DNA from 4 places in the Rahnella sp. PCH160 genome. Region 4 is predicted to be linked to each of the others. Evidence: predicted binding sites of a transcription regulator. Region 4 holds the regulator's gene; each other region holds the start of a gene.
The links. The regulator PhoB, encoded in region 4, activates phosphate uptake and scavenging genes when phosphate is short. The targets are predictions, from matches to a motif close to CTGTCATAAAACTGNCNNAT.
Positions count from the first base shown of each region.

Region 1: a site for PhoB is predicted at 1,718-1,737, ahead of pstS (phosphate ABC transporter substrate-binding protein PstS). Genes of this name have one in related genera too.
Region 2: a site for PhoB is predicted at 1,420-1,439, ahead of serA (phosphoglycerate dehydrogenase). Genes of this name have one in related genera too.
Region 3: a site for PhoB is predicted at 1,805-1,824, ahead of phoA (alkaline phosphatase). Genes of this name have one in related genera too.

Region 1 covers NZ_JBLOGT010000001.1:967,477-970,889, reverse strand. Annotated here, with positions in the region: gene glmS (glutamine--fructose-6-phosphate transaminase (isomerizing)) at 1-577, shown strand, start outside; gene rluF (23S rRNA pseudouridine(2604) synthase RluF) at 753-1,625, shown strand; gene pstS (phosphate ABC transporter substrate-binding protein PstS) at 1,842-2,882, shown strand; gene pstC (phosphate ABC transporter permease PstC) at 2,977-3,413, shown strand, end outside.
Region 2 covers NZ_JBLOGT010000001.1:55,791-59,203, reverse strand. Annotated here, with positions in the region: gene ACM5QY_RS00295 (LysR family transcriptional regulator ArgP) at 1-409, opposite strand, end outside; gene rpiA (ribose-5-phosphate isomerase RpiA) at 625-1,287, shown strand; gene serA (phosphoglycerate dehydrogenase) at 1,628-2,866, shown strand; gene ydgU (small membrane protein YdgU) at 3,022-3,102, opposite strand; gene asr (acid resistance repetitive basic protein Asr) at 3,219-3,413, opposite strand, start outside.
Region 3 covers NZ_JBLOGT010000001.1:3,597,884-3,601,296, forward strand. Annotated here, with positions in the region: gene ACM5QY_RS16550 (beta-galactosidase) at 1-804, shown strand, start outside; gene araC (arabinose operon transcriptional regulator AraC) at 881-1,777, shown strand; gene phoA (alkaline phosphatase) at 1,906-3,330, shown strand.
Region 4 covers NZ_JBLOGT010000001.1:4,782,565-4,785,977, forward strand. Annotated here, with positions in the region: gene phoR (phosphate regulon sensor histidine kinase PhoR) at 1-1,266, opposite strand, end outside; gene phoB (phosphate response regulator transcription factor PhoB) at 1,288-1,977, opposite strand; gene sbcD (exonuclease subunit SbcD) at 2,205-3,413, shown strand, end outside.

The DNA of each region.
Region 1 (3,413 bases), 3.8 Mb from region 4:
GCGTATGGGCCGTCTGAAAGGCATGGCACCGCAGGTTGAGCACGACATTGTTCACGCATTACAGGCGCTGCCTGCGCGTATCGAACAGATGCTCTCGCTGGATAAAACCATCGAATCGCTGGCGGAAGGTTTCTCTGACAAACATCATGCGTTGTTCCTCGGTCGTGGTGATCAGTACCCGATTGCCATGGAAGGTGCGCTGAAGCTGAAAGAGATTTCCTATATTCATGCGGAAGCCTATGCGGCAGGCGAGCTGAAACACGGCCCGCTGGCGCTGATTGACGCAGATATGCCGGTGATCGTGGTGGCGCCTAACAACGAACTGCTGGAAAAACTGAAGTCGAATATCGAAGAAGTGCGCGCCCGCGGCGGTTTGCTGTATGTATTCGCCGATCAGGATGCTGGTTTTACCGACAGCGACGGTATGAAGATCATTCAGTTACCGCACGTCGAAGAAATCGTCGCTCCGATTTTCTACACAGTTCCGTTACAGCTGCTGTCTTACTATGTCGCGCTGATTAAAGGCACTGACGTAGACCAGCCACGTAATCTGGCCAAATCAGTCACAGTAGAATAAGCCACGCCGGTTTTGATACTGACTTCTAAGCGCCCATTTCGGGCGCTTTTTTATTTCCAAACGGCTACCTGCGGGTTTTCTCTTTCCCAGCCGCTGTCACGATTCTTTTCTCTCAGGCTTCGTTACCCGCCACGCATAAGGTATAGTCCGCCTTTTTACGAAGGTGCCTTGCTGAATGCTGTCCAACCCCTCCATTCGTCTCAACAAATACATTAGTGAGAGCGGGATCTGCTCTCGCCGCGATGCCGATCGTTACGTAGAACAAGGAAACGTTTTTATTAATGGCAGACGCGCCTCCGTGGGTGCACAGGTATTTGCCGGGGATGTGGTGAAAGTTAACGGCCAGCTGATTGAACCGCGTGATGAAGAAGATGTCGTGCTGATTGCGCTCAATAAGCCCGTGGGCATCATCACCACCATGGAAGACGGTGAACGGGACAACATCAGTGATTTCGTAAATCACAGCAAACGTGTTTTTCCGATTGGGCGTCTGGATAAAGACTCTCAGGGGCTGATTTTACTGACCAACCACGGTGATCTGGTCAACAAAATCCTTCGTGCCGGTAACGATCACGAAAAAGAATACGTCGTAACGGTCAACAAACCGGTGACGGATGAGTTTATTACCGGCCTGGGCGCGGGCGTGCCGATGCTGGGAACGGTAACCAAAAAATGCAAAGTGAAGAAAGAAGCGCCCTTTGTATTTCGTATCACGCTGGTTCAGGGGCTTAACCGCCAGATCCGCCGTATGTGTAAGCACTTTGGCTTTGAAGTCACCAAGCTTGAACGTGTGCGGATTATGAACATCAACCTGAAAGGCCTGCCTTTGGGGGAATGGCGTGATTTGACGGACGACGAGCTGGTCGAATTATTCAGGCTGACTGAAAACTCAACGTCTGATGAAAAACCGGCCAAAAAAACGCAGGCGAAACCTGCTCAGGCGAAAAAAACGGTTGTCACAAAACCGAAAAATACTGAAAAACCTGACGGGAATTCAGCGTCCCGTATGCGTTTTGCACAGCCTGGACGTAAAAAGAAAGGGCGTTAAGCCTGAATGTTTTTTCGCTGATACCGGCCTTCGCGCCGGTTTTTATTTGATGGGTCCCCGCCAGCTTGCCCATCTCGCTCAAATTGTGACCGGTGTCATAAAACTGTCATATAACGTACATTTTACTGTCACCGAACTGTCCTATTTTCCTCCTGTGCCAAACACTTTATATATCTCGACCTGGGTCGAACAAAAAAAAACCACTAGGAGTGGAACATGAAATTGATGCGTAACACCGTCGCCGGTATTGTAGCAGCGACTTTTTCCCTCACAGCAATGTCTGCTTTCGCTGCTAGTAATTTGACTGGCGCTGGCGGCACCTTCCCTGCACCTGTCTACGCTAAGTGGGCGGATGCTTATCAGAAAGCCACCGGTACTCAGGTTAACTATCAGGGCATCGGTTCTTCCGGCGGCGTGAAACAAATCATCGCCAAGACCGTTGATTTCGGCGCATCTGATGCTCCGATGAAAGAAGAAGATCTGAACAAAAACGGCCTGTTCCAGTTCCCTACCGTCATCGGTGGCGTGGTACTGGCTGTCAATATCCCGGGCATCAAATCAGGTCAGCTGACGCTGGATGGCGCAACGCTGGGTGATATCTACCTGGGTAAAATTAAAAAGTGGAACGACGCGGCGATCACTAAGCTGAACCCGGGCGTGAAACTGCCAGATACCAATATCGCGGTTGTTCGTCGTGCTGACGGCTCCGGGACTTCTTTCGTGTTCACCAGCTATCTGGCTAAAGTGAACAACGAGTGGAAAGAGAAAATCGGTTCAGGCTCTACGGTTAACTGGCCTACCGGTCTGGGCGGCAAAGGTAACGACGGTGTGGCCGCATTTGTACAGCGTCTGCCAGGCTCAATCGGTTACGTAGAGTACGCTTACGCGAAACAAAACAACCTGGCTTACACCAAACTGGTGGATGCCGATGGAAAAGCTATCAGCCCGACGGAAGAATCCTTCAGCGCAGCAGCTAAAGGCGCTGACTGGAGCAAAACCTTCGCTCAGGATCTGACTTACCAGAAAGGCACCAATGCGTGGCCAATCAGCTCCACCACCTTCATCCTGATTTACAAAGATCAGCAGGATGCAGCGAAAGGCGCTGAAGTTCTGAAGTTCTTCGACTGGGCTTACAAAAACGGCAACAAACTGACGACTGATCTGGATTACGCAACGCTGCCACCCGCTGTGGTTGAGCAGGTTCGCGCAGCCTGGAAAGCCAACGTCAAAGATAGCAGCGGCAAAGCACTTTACTAGGATCCGGCGTCTCGTCTGATATAAAGTACAAGTCTTCTGCTTCATTCCCTCTCCGGCCGGGGAGGGAATTAAATCTGAATTAAAAGAGAGTGGTATGGCTGAATACAAACCGGCTATCAAAGCACCGAGCAAAAACGGTGACATTATTTTCGGTGCACTGGTCAAACTGGCTGCGCTGATCGTGTTATTAATGCTGGGCGGCATCATTGTCTCGCTGTTTGTCGCTTCGCTGCCGAGTATTGAAAAGTTCGGATTATCCTTCCTGTGGAATAAAACCTGGGATGCTCCTAATCAGGAGTTCGGCGCACTTGTGCCTATTTACGGCACGGTCGTTACCTCAATTATCGCCTTACTGATTGCCGTACCCGTCAGTTTTGGTATCGCATTATTCCTCACTGAGCTTGCACCTAACTGGATGAAACGTCCGCTGGGTATTGCCATCGAACTGCTGGCGGCTATCCCCAGTATTGTTTATGGCATGTGGGGTTTATTCGTTTTCGCGCCGTTGTTTGCGAAGTATTTCCAGACGCC
Region 2 (3,413 bases), 4.7 Mb from region 4:
GTTCCTGCGTCCGGGTTTCATCTTCGACCTGCAAATTCAGGCGGATAGGCGAATCGACCAGCACAGATTTCAGTGCCGGTAACAGCCAGGTTGCCAGACTGTCGGCGTTGACCGCCAGCGAAAGCAGCAGCGGCGTATCATTACTGTCGCTGTTACTGTCACTGCCGAGCCACTCTTCTTCCAGCAATTCCACCTGATGCAACAAGGCCAGCAATTTTTGCCCCTGTTCCGTCGGACGAGGTGGCACCGTCCGCACCAGCAGAGGCTGGCCGAACAAATTTTCCAGTTGCTTGATGCGCTGAGAGACCGCCGATTGGGTGATGCAAAGCTTTTGTGCCGCGCGCTCAAAACCGCGCTCACGGATCACCGCGTCCAGTGCCTGTAGTGTTCTATAGTCCGGGCGTTTCATCGGAGTACTGTCCCTTAGATTTAATTTTATCCCGACACTATGCCACAGATTGTCAGGTTTTGTGGTGGGTAAAATCGGGGTGTTTACAGTCCAATTGCACTTAATAAGTGTGATCTGGTCACGCTCTTGTCTGCCCAATCTGCCGGGACATGCTTTATAATCACCGACACTTTTCCGTATTCACGCCACTTACGTTATCAGACAGAGAAGCCATTATGACGCAGGAAGAATTGAAAAAAGCAGTCGGCTGGGCCGCACTGGATTACGTGACACCGGGAACCATCGTCGGTGTCGGGACCGGATCCACCGCCGCTCATTTCATCGATGCACTGGGGTCGATCAAAGGCCAGATTGAAGGCGCTGTTTCCAGCTCCGACGCTTCAACGGCAAAACTGAAAAGCTTGGGCATTCACGTTTTCGACAGCAACGAAGTGGACTCGCTGGACGTTTACGTTGACGGCGCGGATGAAATCAACGGCTTCATGCAGATGATCAAAGGCGGCGGCGCGGCGCTGACCCGCGAAAAAATCATTGCCGCGATCGCCAAAAAATTTGTCTGTATTGTGGATGCATCCAAACAAGTTGATGTGCTGGGTAAATTCCCGCTGCCGGTAGAAGTCATCCCGATGGCGCGTTCTTACGTTGCGCGCGAACTGGTGAAACTCGGCGGCTTGCCGGAATACCGCCAGAACGTACTGACCGACAACGGCAATATCATCCTCGATGTCCATAATCTGAGCATTCTCGATGCGGTCGCGATGGAAAATAAGATCAATGGAATTGCCGGCGTGGTGACGGTAGGCCTGTTTGCGAACCGTGGCGCTGATGTTGCCCTGGTGGGCACTTCTGAAGGCGTAAAAACTGTCACGCTGAAGTAACGCATCGATAAGCAGAAGATCTGGCTGCTTTCGCTGAATGCAGCCAGTCATCCCCCTGTCATAACACAATGTTATGAAGATGATAATTTTCTGACTGAATCATCTTTTCTTTAAAAGCCTGAATTTGGTGACTTATGTCACGTTTCTGACCGGTACCTCCAGAACGTCTTGCTCTGCAAAATCTAACCAGCAGGAAATGCTGAAAACCAACAGGCGCGGTGAGCCTTCTGCTGTCTGGCAGGCAATCGTTTGTATTGATGATGGCGTATTTTTTGTTATGTTGACTGTGAGCAGTCACCTAGCAGTTCGAATTCAGCCAGAAAAAATATAGGGTCGGGAAATGGCAAAAGTATCACTTGAGAAAGACAAGATTAAATTTTTGTTAGTGGAAGGCGTCCACCAAAGTGCGGTTGATACACTCCGCGCAGCGGGTTACACCAATATTGAATTTCACAAAGGTGCTTTAGATACGGAATCGCTGAAAGAATCGATCCGTGATGCGCACTTTGTTGGACTCCGATCGCGTACTCAGCTGACCGAAGAAGTGTTTCAGGCAGCAGAAAAACTGGTGGCTGTAGGCTGTTTCTGTATCGGTACCAATCAGGTTGACCTGAAAGCGGCAACCCGTCGCGGTATTCCGGTCTTTAACGCACCGTTCTCCAATACCCGTTCCGTCGCCGAAATGGTGCTGGGCGAAATGTTGCTGATGATGCGCGGTATCCCTGAGGCCAACGCCAAAGCTCACCGCGGGATCTGGAACAAACTGGCCGTCGGCTCTTTCGAGGCTCGCGGTAAACGTCTGGGTATTGTGGGCTACGGCCACATCGGTACACAGCTGGGTATTCTGGCGGAAAGTCTCGGGATGCGCGTCTTCTATTACGATATCGAAAGCAAATTGCCGTTGGGTAATGCGCAGCCGATCGCGACTCTGGAAGAATTGCTCAGCACCAGCGACGTCGTGACCCTGCATGTTCCTGAAACTCCGGGAACCAAAAACATGATTTCCGAAGTACAGCTGGCACAAATCAAACCGGGCGCATTGCTGATCAACGCCTCACGCGGCACGGTGATCGACATTCCTGCCCTGTGCGATGCGCTGCGCAGCAAACATCTGTCCGGTGCGGCTATCGACGTCTTCCCGGAAGAACCGGCGACCAACAGCGATCCGTTCAATTCTCCGCTGTGTGAATTCGACAACGTACTGCTGACGCCACACATCGGTGGTTCCACCATGGAAGCGCAGGAAGGTATCGGCCTGGAAGTGGCGGGTAAACTGGCGAAATACTCTGATAACGGTTCGACATTGTCAGCGGTTAACTTCCCGGAAGCCTCTCTGCCAGCGCATACCGAGAAAGCCAGCCGTCTGCTGCACATCCATGAAAACCGTCCGGGCGTGCTGACCAGCATCAACCAGATTTTCGCGGAGCAGGGCATCAACATTGCAGCGCAGTATCTGCAAACCAGCCCTGAAGTGGGTTATGTGGTTATCGATGCTGAAACCGACATCACAACGCTGACTACCGCGCTGCAACTGATGAAAGCGATTCCGGGCACTATCCGTGCGCGCTTGCTTTACTGACAGATCTGCGCAGTAACAGACCATAAACCGCCGAAAGGCGGTTTTTTTATGCCATTTCCCGCAGACGGGAAGATCTTACCGGATGAGTCGTTTGCCAGATTGCTCAAGGCGTTGAGCCGATGACGGGCGTCATCTCAGGGCACTTCAGGAAAATGTCAGAAGTAAAAGAACAGGCTGACCAGACCACAGAGGATCAGCGATGACAGGGTGATTTCGAACTGAAAGCGGCGCAGCATCATCCACAGTACCTCAGGATAAAAACTGGAGAAAAAAACACCCGGCGAACCGGGTGTCAATTTATCAGTCTTGGTAGTTGTGAGTTAACGCCTCACAAAGACTTCATCGTTACTTCTTATGCTGCTGGCGTTGCTTTTGCAGCCGGAGCAGCTTTCTTAGCATGTTTCACGTGTTTTTTAGCAGCCTGCGCTTTCTGAGCAACCGGAGCCGCTTTTTTAGCGTGTTTTACGTGTTTCTTAGCGGCTTGCGCTTTCTGAGCAACCGGAGCCGCTTTTTTAGCGTGTTTTACGTGTTTCTTAGCGGCTTGCGC
Region 3 (3,413 bases), 1.2 Mb from region 4:
ATGGACGCGCTGAACTGGTTTAAACCCGAAGGCGTCAGCACCAATTTGTACAACGATATTTTCCGTCAGTTTCACGACGCGCTTTACGAAGAGAACATTTCTGCCGACATCCTCAGCGATCTCCCGGCGGATTCCGGGCGCTACAAACTGCTGATTGTCCCGGCGCTGTACGCCGCCAGCGACGACCTGCTCGGGCGCATCAACGCGTTTGTCGAAGCCGGTGGCCGGGCGCTGATCGGTTTTAAATCAGGTTTCAGCGATGAAAATGTTCAGGTTCGTCATGGCGCACAGCCGGGCGTATTACATGAATGCTGTGGCGTGACCTACAACCAGTTTGTACTTCCTCAAAGCACGCTAATTGCGTCAGAACTTCTGGAACTGGATGCTCAAAATGCGCAGGTTTCAACCTGGATGGAACTGCTGAAACCGCAGGGCGCGCAGGTTCTGGCGCGTTACGAACATCCGGTCTGGGGCGAATACGCGGCGATTACTGAGAACGATTTCGGGCGCGGCAAAGCGATGTACGTCGGCTTCCTGCCGGAGATCTCACTGATTAAGCAGCTCGTGGCACGCCTGACAACCGGCCTGCCGCTCAGCGCCAGAATGAGCCGGCAGCCCTTCCCGCTGATCGTGCGCGGTGGCGTGAATTCTGCCGGGCAGCGTATCCGTTATTATCTGAATTATTCTGCGTGCGCGCTGACCGTCGAAGACGCACCGCGCGGAGAAGAACTGCTCAGCGGCACGCCTCTGAACGGGCAACCGCTGATTCTTGCGCCGTGGGGCGTGGCGATTGTCGCCGGATAAACTGACCTGCCGTCACGCTGGTAATAATCAATGTGACGGCTAGTATTGATGCACCGAATATCAGGACAGCCTCATGATGGACCAGAACCCGGACAATTTTGATTTTCTGCATTACTCACCGCTGATGAAAAAATTCAGTTTCCAGGCCTATCTGGTCGCCGGTTTCACGCCCATCACCACCGACAGCGCGCTGGATTATTTCATCAACCGCCCGAACGGCATGAAAGGTTACATCATTAACCTGACGCTCACCGGACAGGGCGATATCACCTCCGGTAATGATCACCGCGCCTGCCACGCGGGCGATCTTTTGCTGTTCCCGCCCGGCATTCCGCATTATTACGGCAGGGCAAATCACAGTGAAAGCTGGGATCATCTTTGGGTCTATTTCCGCCCGCGCGGCTACTGGCTTGACTGGCTGAACTGGTACGATACGGGCTGCGCTATCGGCCAGCTCACCCTGCCGTCACAGCAAAAAGTGGATGAAGTCATCAGTCTGTTTAAATCCATTCTGACCTACAGCGATTGCGGCAGCCCGCTTTCCGAAGCACTGGCGATGAACGCGCTGGAAAAACTGCTTCTGCACTGCCAGCAGTTATTGCCGATCCACAACACCCATCAGCGCGACCCGCGCATTCATCAGGTTTGCCAGTATCTCAACGAGCATCTGGATCGCGACATCAAAATCGAAGAACTGGCACAGCGCGTATACCTCTCGCCTTCCCGACTGGCGCATCTGTTCCGGCAGGAACTGAACACGACGATCCTCTGCTGGCGTGAGGAGCAGCGGATTAACCGCGCCAAATCGTTATTGCAGGTCAGTCAGCAGCCGATTGCCAAAATCGCAGAAACCGTCGGTTATGAAGATCAGCTCTATTTTTCACGGATTTTCCGCAAGCATTTGTCCGTCAGCCCCAGCCAGTATCGGAGAAATTTCGATGAAAGGGATCGGATCGGCGAAGAGAAGGAGTAACGCCAAATTGTCATAATAATGCCTTTACTGTCATTAAAACGTCATAACTCTGACCTAACCTGCCGGTAACAAAATACAACAATTTGTGTTTTTTTATTTCTGACGGTTCATCAAAAGGAGTTTTGACCATGCAACAACCTCTCTCTCTGCTTGCCCGCGCACTCTCTGCCGCCCTGCTGGTTTCCGCCTCCGCCAGCGCTTTTGCCACTCAGCCGGACACCCTGACAGACCGCGCGGCAAAAGGCGTACTGACTGAACCGGGCGGCGCACGTCGTCTGAGCGGTGACCAGACGGCAGCGCTGATCGCCTCACTGTCGGACAAAAAGGTGAAGAACGTGATCCTGCTGATTGGTGACGGAATGGGCGATTCCGAAATCACCTCCGCACGAAATTATGCCGAAGGTGCGGGCGGTTATTTCAAAGGCATCGACGCCCTGCCGCTGACCGGCCAGTACACGCATTATTCTCTGGATAAAAAGACCCATAAGCCGAGCTACGTGACAGATTCCGCCGCATCGGCCACCGCCTGGACAACCGGCGTTAAAAGCTATAACGGTGCCATCGGTGTGGACGTAAACGGTAAAGATCACCAGACCATCCTGGAAATCGCTAAAGCCGCAGGCAAAGCGACCGGTAACGTCTCGACTGCCGAATTGCAGGACGCCACGCCAGCCGCCCAAATCGCGCACGTTACCTCCCGTAAATGCTACGGCCCGGAAGAAACAGCCGAGAAATGCGCCAGCAACGCCCTGGAAAACGGCGGACGAGGTTCCATCACTGAACAGCTGCTGCAAGCCCGTGCCGACGTCACGCTGGGCGGCGGCAAAAAATCTTTCAGTCAGCTGGCGAAAGCCGGTGAGTTCAACGGTAAATCCCTGAAAGACCAGGCACTTGCGCAGGGTTATGTCTGGGTGGAAAACGCCGATCAGCTCAGTGCAATTGCGCAGGCCGACCAGAAAAAACCGCTGCTCGGGTTATTCGCCGACGGCAACATGCCGGTACGCTGGCAGGGCCCGAAAGCCACCTATCATGGCAACATCGATAAACCGGCGGTCACCTGCGAAGCCAATCCGCAACGTACCGCAGAGATCCCAACTCTCGCCGCGATGACCGAAAAAGCCATCGACCTGCTGAAAACCAATCAGAACGGTTTCTTCCTGCAAGTAGAAGGCGCGTCTATTGATAAACAAGATCACGCCGCCAACCCGTGTGGTCAGTTTGGTGAGACGGTAGATCTGGATGAAGCGGTGCAAAAAGCTCTCGAATTCGCCCGCCAGGATGGCAATACGCTGGTGATTGTGACCGCCGACCACGCGCATTCGAGCCAGATTATTGAAGCCGATGCCAAAGCACCGGGCCTGACGCAAACGCTGACCACCAAAGACGGCGCACCGATGACCATCAGCTACGGGAACTCCGAAGAGGATTCGCAAGGACACACCGGGACTCAGTTGCGGATAGCTGCGTTCGGGCCACACGCGGCGAACGTCGTCGGGCTGACCGACCAGACGGATTTGTTCTATACAATGCGGGACGCAATGAATATTAAATAAGCACGAGGCGGCTGGTTTCTCACTTGCAGTGAGGCTGACTGCTGACAGCTGACAGCTGAACGAGTAAATTTCGGTTTCTCACT
Region 4 (3,413 bases):
TGCCAGCGTAAACATAAACCGCGTGCCGACGCCGACTTCGCTGAGCACTTCGAGTTTGGCGTTATGATGGCTAAGTGCATGTTTCACGATAGCCAGCCCCAGCCCGCTGCCGCCGGTCTGGCGTGAGCGCGCTTTATCGACACGGTAAAAACGTTCGGTCAGACGCGGTAAGTGCTGGGGCGCAATGCCCGGCCCGTTGTCGCTAATCTGGAACTGCGCACCGTGCTGAATTTGCTGCCAGCTGACTTCAATCCGTGTGCCCGGCGGAGTGTGATTCACGGCGTTATACACCAGATTCGACACCGCGCTGCGCAGTTGATCTTCATTGCCAAAAACTTTCAGCTTCTCGTTTACGCGAAACACCACTTCATGTTTCCCGCCGCTTAACGTCTGCACTTCCCGCTCAAGCATGTTGAGCATCAGCGGAATATCAACTTTCTCGTGCATGTCGATATTGGCGGAGGCTTCGATTTTCGACAGGGTCAGCAACTGTTTCACCAGCCCATCCATGCGCCGCGTCTGTTCCTGCATCGTATCCAGCGCTTTGGTGCGGAACGGCTCTTCCAGTTTGGCGTCTTCCATCATTTCCAGATACCCCTGCAACACCGTCAGCGGTGTGCGAAGTTCATGGCTGACGTTCGCGAAGAAGTTACGTCGTGCGCCTTCGAGCTGACGCATCTGCGTCACGTCGCGCGCAACCATCAGAAGCTGCCCCTCGGAATACGGCATCACGCGAAACTCCACGTAATGTTCGTTATTGAGTTGCAGGTTGAGGGCACGGCTGAAGTCGCGCGTCTGGATCCAGGTACGGAATTCCGGATAACGGAGCAGGTTAAAAATGTGCTGCCCGTTGTCTTCCGGCCAGCGAAATCCCAGCAGATCCTGCGCCAGTCCGTTACACCAGAAAATATTGCCCTCTTCCGTCGCCAGAACCACCGCATCCGGCAGCGATTCAGCCCCGCTGCGGAAACGTTTGATCAACTGGCCTAATTCACGACGACGTCGCCGGTTACGCATCTGCATCTGGTTAAGCCCGTAAAACAACGGTTCCCAGCTCCAGCGCCCGTTCGGCGGGGTGATGCTGCGGTCAAGCCACAGCCAGTGAGAGAGTTTAAGCTGGTTGTAATAATTCCAGCCCAGCGCCGCAGCCAGCGACGCAAAAAGAAGCCAGCCGAAATGGCCGACAAAGACACCGAGGATCAGCGCTGGCAGGCAAAAAAGAAACAATTCACCGGCCAGACGTTTCCATGATAAACGTTCTAACACACAGATTCTCCGCTGTGGGACTCAATAACGCGTTGAGAAACGATATCCGGTACCACGAACAGTCTGGATCATTCTGTCATGTCCACTGGTTTCCAGCGCTTTACGCAAACGACGAATATGCACGTCTACCGTGCGATCTTCCACATAAACGTTAGTGCCCCACACGTTATTGAGCAACTGTTCCCTGCTGTAAACGCGTTCGGAGTGGGTCATAAAGAAGTGTAACAACTTAAATTCGGTCGGCCCCATGTCGAGCGCCTGCTCGTTGGCCATCACCCGGTGAGACGACGGATCCAGGCTCAGCCCCTGCATGTCGATCACTTCTTCCACCGCCATTGGCGAAATCCGGCGCATCACAGCTTTAATACGGGCGACCAGTTCTTTGGGTGAAAACGGTTTGGTGATGTAATCATCGGCACCGACTTCCAGTCCGCGCACCCTGTCTTCTTCTTCACCGCGTGCGGTCAGCATCATCACCGGAATTTCGCGGGTGAGCGCTTCACGTTTAAGGTGCTTAATAAACTGAATACCGGAACCGCCGGGTAACATCCAGTCGAGCAGGATCAGTTCAGGGTAAGGTTCCACTAACTGGCCAATCGCTGAATCAAAATCTTCAGCCTCTACTGCCTGATATCCATTCTGTTCCAGTACAAAACACACCATTTCACGGATTGGAGCTTCGTCTTCAACCACCAATATACGTCTAGCCATCGTAGGTCCTGCCAATAGGTTAGCGATCTTTTATTTGATTGCGGGCGCCATTATGCGTCAGTTTTGTGACAGATTTATGAATGAAAATGATGGTCCATTTAAGGCAAATATGACAGATAAATTCTTGCCATCCTGCTGAAATTGGTCTGATTTATCGGGGACAGGTTCCCCCGCCGACGTTTATACTTTGCCCCATTGTCGTCATACAGGGTTCACACGGGAGTCTCATGCGCCTGATCCACACCTCCGACTGGCACCTCGGTCAGTACTTTTTCACCAAAAGCCGCGCCGCTGAACATCAGGCCTTTTTGCGCTGGCTGACCGGTCAGGTGCAGCAACATCAGGTGGACGCCGTCATTGTCGCCGGTGACATCTTTGATACCGGTTCACCGCCCAGTTACGCCCGCGAGTTGTATAACCGCTTCGTGGTGGAATTACAACACACCGGCTGTCAGTTAATAGTACTGGCCGGGAATCACGATTCCGTCGCCACGCTCAATGAATCCCGTGAACTGCTTTCGTGCCTGAATACGCGGGTGATCGCCACCGTAGGCGAAAATCTGGATGAGCAGGTCTTGGTGCTGAACACGCGCGAAGGCCAGCCCGGCGCGGTGTTGTGTGCGATTCCGTTTTTGCGCCCGCGTGATTTACTGGCCAGCCAGGCCGGGCAGTCCGGCAACGATAAGCAGCTCGCCTTGCAGGAAGCCATTGCGGCGCATTATGACGCGCTGTATCAGGTCGCGCAGGCCAAACGTCAGGAACTTGGCGTGCCGCTGCCGATTATCGCCACCGGCCATCTGACCACCGTCGGCGTCAGCACGTCTGACTCCGTGCGCGACATCTATATAGGCACGCTCGACGCCTTCCCGGCGCAGGCGTTTCCCCCGGTGGATTACGTGGCGCTCGGGCACATTCACCGCGCCCAGTGCGTCGCGAAAACCGAACATATCCGTTACAGCGGTTCACCGATTGCGCTAAGTTTCGATGAGCTCAGCAAAACCAAAAGCGTGTACCTGATTGATTTCGAAGGCGATACGCTTAACGCCATCGACACGCTGGAGATCCCCGTTTTCCAGCCGATGCAGATCATCAAAGGCTCGCTGGCCGACATCGAAAAACAGCTGGCGCAGTTTGCAGAAGGCGATGCAGATAAACCGGTCTGGCTGGATATCGAAGTCGCCACACAGGATTATCTCAGTGATATCCAGCGGCGTATTCAGGCTCTGACGGCAGATTTACCGGTGGAAGTGGTTCTGCTTCGCCGCAGTAAAGAACAGCGTATTAACAGCATCGAACAACAGGAAAAAGAAACGCTCAGCGAACTGAGTGTGAGTGACGTGTTCGAACGGCGTTTGGCGCAGGAAACCGACCCCGACGAACCGCGTCAGGCGCGGATGCGCACGCTGTTTGCTCAGGTTGTCAGCCAGGTCACCCGC